2 regions of the Zhongshania borealis genome follow, and region 2 is predicted to be linked to the other one. Evidence: predicted binding sites of a transcription regulator. Region 2 holds the regulator's gene; the other holds the start of a gene.
The links. The regulator LexA, encoded in region 2, represses DNA repair genes until DNA is damaged. The targets are predictions, from matches to a motif close to ACTGTNTNTANANACAGT.
Positions count from the first base shown of each region.

Region 1: the regulator LexA is predicted to act here: its motif matches at 2,766-2,783, upstream of recN (DNA repair protein RecN).

Region 1 is NZ_BAABDM010000005.1:212,680-217,104, reverse strand. Features, by position in the region: gene dnaK (molecular chaperone DnaK) at 1-1,911, opposite strand, end outside; gene grpE (nucleotide exchange factor GrpE) at 2,032-2,622, opposite strand; gene recN (DNA repair protein RecN) at 2,815-4,425, shown strand, end outside.
Region 2 is NZ_BAABDM010000001.1:892,447-896,871, forward strand. Features, by position in the region: gene ABD836_RS04215 (mechanosensitive ion channel family protein) at 1-632, opposite strand, end outside; gene ABD836_RS04220 (DUF6763 family protein) at 887-1,207, shown strand; gene lexA (transcriptional repressor LexA) at 1,383-1,985, shown strand; gene ABD836_RS04230 (hypothetical protein) at 1,990-2,406, shown strand; gene ABD836_RS04235 (hypothetical protein) at 2,466-2,729, opposite strand; gene ABD836_RS04240 (hypothetical protein) at 2,820-3,305, opposite strand; gene topA (type I DNA topoisomerase) at 3,306-4,425, opposite strand, start outside.

The sequences.
Region 1 (4,425 bases), on a different contig from region 2:
TTTCACTTCTTCAAATTCAGCGTCGACTACATCATCGGCACCGCCGCCAGCTTGAGCTTCTTCAGCGCCACCTTCAGCCTGCGCCTGAGCCGCTTGCTCGGCATACATTTTCTCTGCCAAGCCACCAGAAGCTTCAGTCAGCTTCTTGGTTGCCGCCTCAATTGCTTCTATATCGTCACCTTTTAGCGCCTCATCAACCTCAGTCAACGCTGCTTCGATAGCCGCTTTTTCTTCATCAGAAGCTTTATCACCGGCTTCTTCCAAAGTTTTACGCGTGGCGTTAGCCAAGCCTTCTGCAGTGTTACGAGCAACCACTAGCGCCTCGAACTTTTTGTCTGCTTCAGCATTAGTTTCAGCATCGCGAACCATTTGCTCGATCTCGTCCTCGCTCAGACCGCTTGAAGCGGTAATGCGAATAGATTGCTCTTTGCCAGTAGCCTTGTCTTTAGCAGATACATGTAAAATACCGTTCGCATCGATATCGAAAGTAACTTCGATCTGCGGCAGGCCACGTGGCGCAGGTGGAATATCTGCCAAGTCGAAACGGCCCAGAGACTTATTGGCACTGGCCTGCTTACGCTCACCCTGAACAACATGGATCGTTACTGCTTGCTGGTTGTCGTCAGCTGTTGAGAATACCTGTGATTTCTTAGTCGGAATCGTGGTGTTTTTCTCAATCAGGTGAGTCGCCACGCCGCCCATGGTTTCAATACCTAGACTCAGTGGAGTAACGTCTAACAATAGAACGTCTTTTACTTCGCCAGACAGTACCGCACCCTGCAGGGCCGCACCCATGGCAACCGCTTCATCGGGGTTCACGTCACGACGAGCTTCTTTACCAAAGAACTCTGTAACCTTGGTTTGTACCAAAGGCATACGAGTCTGACCACCAACCAAAATGATTTCGTCGATTTCAGAAGCAGACAAACCTGCATCTTTCAGGGCGACCTTCATTGGTTCAAGTGAACGAGTAACCAAATCACCAACCAGTGATTCCAATTTAGCGCGGCTCAATTTTACAACCAAGTGCTTAGGACCGGTCGCATCGGCAGTAATATAAGGCAGGTTAATTTCAGTCTGCTGGCTAGAAGACAATTCGATTTTGGCTTTCTCTGCCGCTTCTTTCAGACGCTGCACAGCCAAGGAATCGCCTTTCAGGTCAATGCTGCTTTCTTTCTTGAACTCTTCTGCCAAATAATCAATCAGGCGCATATCAAAATCTTCACCACCTAAGAAGGTGTCGCCGTTAGTCGACAACACTTCAAACTGGTGCTCGCCGTCTACTTCTGCGATTTCAATAATGGAAATATCAAAAGTACCACCACCCAAGTCGTATACCGCAATGGTGCGGTCGCCCTTAGACTTATCCATACCGTAGGCCAGTGCCGCTGCAGTAGGCTCGTTGATAATACGCTTAACTTCTAGACCGGCAATGCGACCAGCATCTTTAGTCGCCTGACGCTGAGAGTCATTAAAGTAGGCCGGTACAGTGATAACCGCTTCGGTGACTTTCTCACCTAAGTAATCTTCAGCGGTTTTCTTCATTTTCTTCAATATTTCCGCAGAAATCTGCGGTGGCGCCATTTTCTCACCCTTCACTTCTACCCAAGCGTCGCCGTTATCAGCTTTGCAAATATTGTAGGGCACCATCTTAATGTCTTTTTGAACTACATCGTCTTCAAAACGACGACCGATCAAACGCTTTACCGCATACAGGGTGTTATGCGGATTGGTAACGGCCTGACGCTTAGCGCTCTGACCAACCAGAATTTCTTTGTCGTCGGTATACGCAACAATCGATGGAGTAGTGCGCGTACCTTCTGCATTTTCGATAACCTTAACCTTGTCACCGTCCATAACAGCTACACAAGAGTTAGTGGTACCCAAATCTATACCGATTATTTTACCCATTTTAAATCTCCGATTTACCTGGTCGCCACTTTTGGCGAACGCTATGTCTTGTTGTCAGATATTGGCCCTTATCCACAATTTTCAAGGGGACATAGACCATTTTTTACACAATATTAAAATTTATTCCGGCGCTTTAGCCACCACCACCATGGCAGGGCGCAATAAACGGCCATTCAAGGTGAAGCCTTTCTGCATTACGTCCATTACCGAGTTGGGCTCGGCATCTGGATTCGGCACCATGGCCATGGCTTGATGAAATTCAGGGTTAAACGGTTCACCCAGCGGATTGATTAACTCAACATTGTGGCGAGCTAAAGCGTCGAGCATCGATTTATGCGTCAACTCCACCCCGTCGATCATCGGCTTCAGCGATTCATTGTTCCTATCGGCCGAGGCTAAAGCGCGGTCGAGGTTATCGGCCACCACTAGCATGTCGCCTGCAAATTTCTCTAAAGCAAACTTACGGGCGTTTTCAGCGTCTTTCTCTGCACGGCGACGAATATTTTGAGCATCAGCCACGGCGCGCAGCGCCTGCTCTTTAGCATCGGCAGCGGCTTGCTTAGCCTCCTCCAACTGCACCTCAAGGCTCACACCCTCGGCAGCGGCCGACTCTTGATCAGCACCATCAAGCGCATCCTGAATCTCGCCGACAATCGCCTCTACCTGCGCATCCTCATCCTGCAATGCTGATTTATCCTGATCTTCTGCCACTTAAGCTATCTCCGTCATACCCTAATTTCTTGCGGCAGCAAGGCCGCGCTGACTGGTATATGGGGCTATAGCGTTTTTTTTCAAGGCAGGGAGAAAAATTTTCAATACCTTATTTACGATCTATTGCTCTGCCACAGCACTTTACTGTATAAATATACAGACAATTTCCCACACCCACCGTGAGAGAACCTTATGCTGAGCCACTTACACATCAGCAATTACGCTATAACTGAACGCCTCGACATCGAACTGCATCCAGGTATGACAGTGCTTACCGGCGAAACTGGCGCAGGCAAGTCCATTATGCTCGACGCACTCGGCCTCGCCTTAGGCGACCGCGCCGACAACGGCATTGTTCGCCCCGGCGCAGACCGTGCCGACATACACGCGCTTTTTGACATCAGCCAAATTCCAACGGCAAGCGCTTGGCTAAAAGAACATGAGCTCGATGACGACAATGAATGCCTTCTACGCCGCACCATAAGCAGCGAGGGCCGCTCCCGCGCCTATGTCAACGGCCAGCCAGTCACTTTGCAAGACGTTCGTGAACTTGGCAACTTATTGATCGACATCCACAGCCAGCACGCCCACCAATCGCTACTGCAAAAACCCTATCAGCGCGAGTTACTCGACGCCTTTGCCGGCACCACAGCTCTTGCACTCCAGGTTGCCGAGCACTGCGCCCAATACCAGCGCAGCAGTAAAGCCATTGCCACTCTGAGCGATAACGTCGCCGAGCAAAATGCCCAAGAACAACTATTAAGCTACCAGCTAGAAGAACTTAATCGCCTAAACCTTCAAGCCAATGAACTGGAAGAGCTAGAAAAGCAACAGAAGCAATTAGCGAATGCCGAACAGATTCTTGCCGCCAACCATCACAGCCTACAGCTGTGCAGAGAAGGCGAAGTCAACGCCATGGGCATTCTGCATCAGGCCCTGTCGTCATTGAATAGCAGCCAACATCAGTGCGCCGCTCAAAGCAACGCCGCGCAGCTTATGGAAAGCGCTCGCATTCAAATTGAAGAAGCCGCGCGCGAGCTACAAAATGTTATAGACAGCATCGAACTCGACCCAGACCGTCTAATTGAAGTCGAAGCGCGACTCGACGCCATATACCAAACTGCCCGCAAACATCACTTACAAGCGAGCGAGCTTCCCGCCCTTCACACTTCACTAGCAGAGCAACTAGAAGGCCTAAACGCCAGCGACGAAAAGCTAGAGCAACTTCGCGCCGAGCAGCAACAGGCCCTGCAAGCGTATAACGACAAGGCTGCCAAACTTAGCGAAAAACGCCGCAAAGCTGCCGCCACCATGAAAAAACGCGTCGAAGAACAGCTCCGCGCCCTGAGCATGAAGCATTGCGAAGTCGATTTTGCCCTGCACGCTCTTAGCGACGAGCCCCATAGCTGCGGCCGAGAAGAAATCGAAATTCTGCTTAGCACCAACCCAGCTTCCGCCAAAGGCCCACTCAATAAAATCGCCTCAGGTGGCGAACTTTCACGAATCAGCCTTGCGATCCAAGTAGTCACAGCACAGGTCGCGGCAATACCTACCATCGTATTCGACGAAATAGACGTCGGCATTGGCGGCGCCACCGCCGAAATCGTTGGCAAACTATTAAACGAACTCGGTAAACGTAGCCAAGTACTCTGCGTCACCCACCAACCTCAGGTAGCCAGCCAAGGCGACCACCATATTCGCGTACAGAAAGTCGGTGACAAAAAACACCTGCGCACCGAGCTAGAACCATTAAAAGACGAGCAAAAAATTGACGAAATTGCTCGAATGCTGGGGGGTATCGCG
Region 2 (4,425 bases):
TTATCAGGAGAGCGAATCCAATCACCAACCGAAAACGGCCGGTCTAAATACACCATTAAACCGCCAAAAAAATTGGCCAGCAAATCTTTGGCGGCAAAGCCCACTGCAATCCCACCAATACCCCCAAAGGCTAAAACTCCAGATATGCTATAACCTAAATTTTGCAGAATCATTAATCCAGAGACTATGATCACCGCCGTGCGCACCAATTTACCCAATGCCATTACAGTAGTGCGGTCTATGGGTTCATCTTTCGCCGTATAGTCATCCGACAACAGACGCAATTCTATCTGCCGTACCAGTGCCACCAAAAACCAAGCGAGTATTAACACCACACCCACAGCGCGCATTGAATCTAGCGCTGAAAAAATTTCAGCATCAGTTGACCGCCCAATAATTTCCAACACATGACTGGCACCAACCGCCCAAACCATAAGTATTGCGGGCCGACGTGCGGCATCGAGAAGCGCGTCGTCCCAAAGGTTGCGAGTTTTGGCAAACTTAAGCGCCAAACGTGCCATCAAGCGGCTAACAAAAAGATTTGCCGCTAAAATGATTAGCACGACAATAAACACATCACCCAACCACGGATATTGATCAGGTTGAAAACTGTCCCACCACTGTTTAAACATCACCGTTTTCCGTCATCTTGCCTATACAATTTCATTGCTAAGCCGCGCTGGCTTATACAAATGCACCATAAAAAATCAGTTTTAAAATAATGATAATAATCAAATATCAGAGCTAGCTTACTGAATATACAGTGAATTGTATAAAAGGCCTACCGCCACAATCCATACCAAATTTAGGACCCCGCAAAAATACCTACTAGACAGCAATTTTCTAAGTGTTAGTTTGAACCTAGGCTTTAGCAGAGGTGGCAATCATGACAAGACTAAGACCCCAAGTCGGAAACTGGTATAAAGATATTGAGACCGAACAACTCTTTGAGGTTGTCGCCGTAGACGACGGCAGTGACTCTGTTGAAGCACAGTTAATCGACGGTGAGCTCTGTCAATATGACATGGAGAGCTGGCGACAATTGAATTTAGAACGAGTAGAAGAGCCCGAAGATTGGCGAAACGCCTTTGAATTAAGTGATGATGACTACCGTTTTCTCGACGACACTATGGTCCCGGAAAACTGGAACAACCCGCTCTCAGAAATCGAAACAGACGTTATAAACGGCTTACTGGACGAATACTGACTGCAAGCAGTCGTCACCGACATTATTAAAAAACATGCGCCACCCGTCTTAGTTACACTTTGACGGGTTTTTTATATCGCCGCAAAAACAGCAGCTCCTTCGCATTTCATACTTGCTATCCATAAAACACTGTATATACTGACAGTACCTGTATAGATAAACAGATACTAAAATTATGGAAAAGCTCACAGCACGGCAAGCCCAAATTTTACAGTTGATCAAAGACCATATTGCGGACACGGGCTACCCACCTACTCGTGCGGATATTGCTCGAGTACTTGGTTTCCGCTCACCGAATGCTGCCGAAGAACATCTTAAGGCCCTCGCCAGAAAAGGTGCTATTGAGATCATTCCCGGTGCATCAAGGGGCATACGCCTGCCAGAATATCTCGGCATCCCAGTTATCGGCCGCGTAGCCGCAGGTAACCCAATATTGGCAGAAGCCAATATTGAGGATTACTGCGATATGCCGGCGTCCATATTTTCGCCGAGTGCAGATTACTTTCTTCGCGTAAAAGGCGACAGCATGATTAATGTCGGCATTTTCGACGATGATCTATTGGCCGTGCACCGCACTAGCGAGGCTCGCAATGGCCAAATCGTCGTGGCAAGAATTGACAATGAAGTCACTGTTAAGCGTTTCCAACAACAAAAGAGCAAACACCTCATTGCCCTGATTGCAGAAAATCCGGACTACGAGCCAATTCAAGTAGATTTACGCGAGCAGGACTTTGCCATCGAAGGCTTAAGTGTTGGCGTATTACGGCGCGGGAGTTAAAAATATGACTTGTATAGAGCAGATCCCTCTACATTACGCATCTGAATCTGCGGTTGCCGCTGGTCAGATTACCGAAATCACCATGCACAGCGACGCTCACCTGTCTAAGCCGCTATTAGCGGCCATGCTGACCCAACTCAGTGCCAATTCTGACCAGCGCTGGCTTTGCTGGGTAGCGGATCGCCCACTAAAGCCTCTGCTCAGTGAATCGAACCATCAGCACGGCCGAAAAATACTGCAGGTTGTGTCTAATACTGATCGAGATTTAACTGAAATAGCTATTCGTGCCCTAGAACGCGGCAAAAGCCATACCGTGGCAATGCTACTAGAAAGGCCTCTGCGCGACGATGAACGTCTGGCACTGGCCAGTGCGGCCAAAGCAGGTGCTGCGGAGTGTTTAGTGATTTTAATGCAGGCCTAAGAGACCTAGAGCCCGAACTCCTACCCTCAATTCAGAGCAAGCATGGTCCAAGCAGATCGTTAGTGGACGATTTTGGCCTGCAATTCCAGCTCATCAAGGTCGGCTTCGCCATCTTCTGCGAAGGCGTCCTCTTCGGCAGCGGTAGATACAGCTTCAATACCGGCTTGCACCATGGCACGAGCTATTTCTAAGCATGAACCATTGATATGTTCTCTAGTTTCATCTGAGAAACGAATCGTCACTAGTGGGTTTTCGTCACCTTCAGAACGTTGTAACACAACGTCGCCGTTAGCAAGTTCAACCAATTCTAAATATGACAGCACAAAGGATTCCTTGATATTTCTAGCGCCAACACGGCGCCGTTGCCCGTATTGTATCAAACCTCTTAAGCTAGATGCCAACCGCGGTTTATTTCAATATTCCATTAAGGTGGCGCGATGACGAGCAATCATCGATTTTAATTCGTGCAGGCATACTGCCAAATCAGGTTTTGGCGCGTTTTCAATTTGACCATCCCAAGCTAACACCCCCCGTGGCGCGGGACTTGCAGCCGTGGTTTGGATGAAAGCGTAATTAACGATGACTTCTAGCCAGCCAGGCTCTACTTCCCGACCCGCTAACTCCTCCAGTTCTGGTGGAAGGTCATCTGCTACGAATGATCGAGCATTAAACTGCCCTTGGGGCAATGTCAGTGCAAACTTGGGCTGTTGATCTATCACGTCAGCAAGGTGGCACTGGTAGGCTAATAACAACTGCCACACGATTGAATCGGTAGTGGCGCGCTGAATGTGCCCGCCCCACTCATTCGCATCAGTTGAATCAAGCTGACCAAGATACTGCTCAGCAAAATAGATGTGTAAATTACACTGGCCGCGAAAGCTTTCTTTTAGTCCCGCCAATTACTTACTCACCTTTGTTTTCTTAGCTGGCTTTTTTGCCGCAGCAGTTTTCGTCGCCTTAGCGGCCTTTTCGCGCACTACCCACTTATCATTTTCGTAGAACGCTGCCCAACCCGATGGCTTACCGTCAACTTCGGTCTGCACATACTGTTCTTTGGTTTTGCGACTGTAGCGAATCACCGCGTCACGGCCCTCTTTGTCTTTGGCCGGCGCCGCAAACAAAAAGGCGTACTTCTCGTCGATCTCACTTTGATGTGGCAGTATCTCTTTTACCAAAGGCGCCCGAGTTTCTCTGTTCCGCGGAAAACCGCTAGCCGCCAAAAACAGCCCTGCAGCGCCGTCGCGGAGAATATAATGGTCATCGACTTTTTCACATTGGAGCTCAGGCATCGGCACCGGGTCCATCTTCGGAGGAGCGGCTTCGCCGCTGCGCAGAAGCTTGCGGGTGTTCTTACACTCCTCGCCAGTACAACCAAAATACTTGCCAAAACGACCCGTTTTTAGCTGCATATCTAGGCCACATTTATCGCATTCGATAAGTGGACCTTCATAACCTTTGACTTTAAAACTGCCCTCTTCGATTTCGTGTCCACTACAGTCAGGATTGTTACCACAGACATGGAGTTTTCGCGCGGCATCAATAATGTAGCTTTCCATGGCAGTATTACATATTCCACAGCGGCGCTTGCTGCGTAAAACCTTAGACTCAGCCTCATCATCGTCGCTATCGATGCTGACAAAATCTTCTGCTGCGACAAGGTTTATGGTTTGTTTACAGCGCTCTTTCGGCGGCAATGCATAACCGGAACAACCTAAGAACACGCCAGTACTGGCTGTGCGAATTTGCATTGTACGGCCGCAATTAGGACACGGAATATCGGTCCCAGTAGGTAAATTATTCCGCATTCCTAGGCCTTCGGCCTCGGCTATCTCGAGCGTTTGACGAAACTCAGCGTAAAATTCGTTGAGTAAGTTCTTCCAATTCTTGCCGCCATTTGCGACCTCATCCAATAACTCTTCCATTCTCGCCGTAAAACTGTAATCCAGCAGATTACTAAAGCTTTCAACGAGACGATCAGTGACAATATCGCCCATTTTTTCTGCATAAAAACGCCGATTA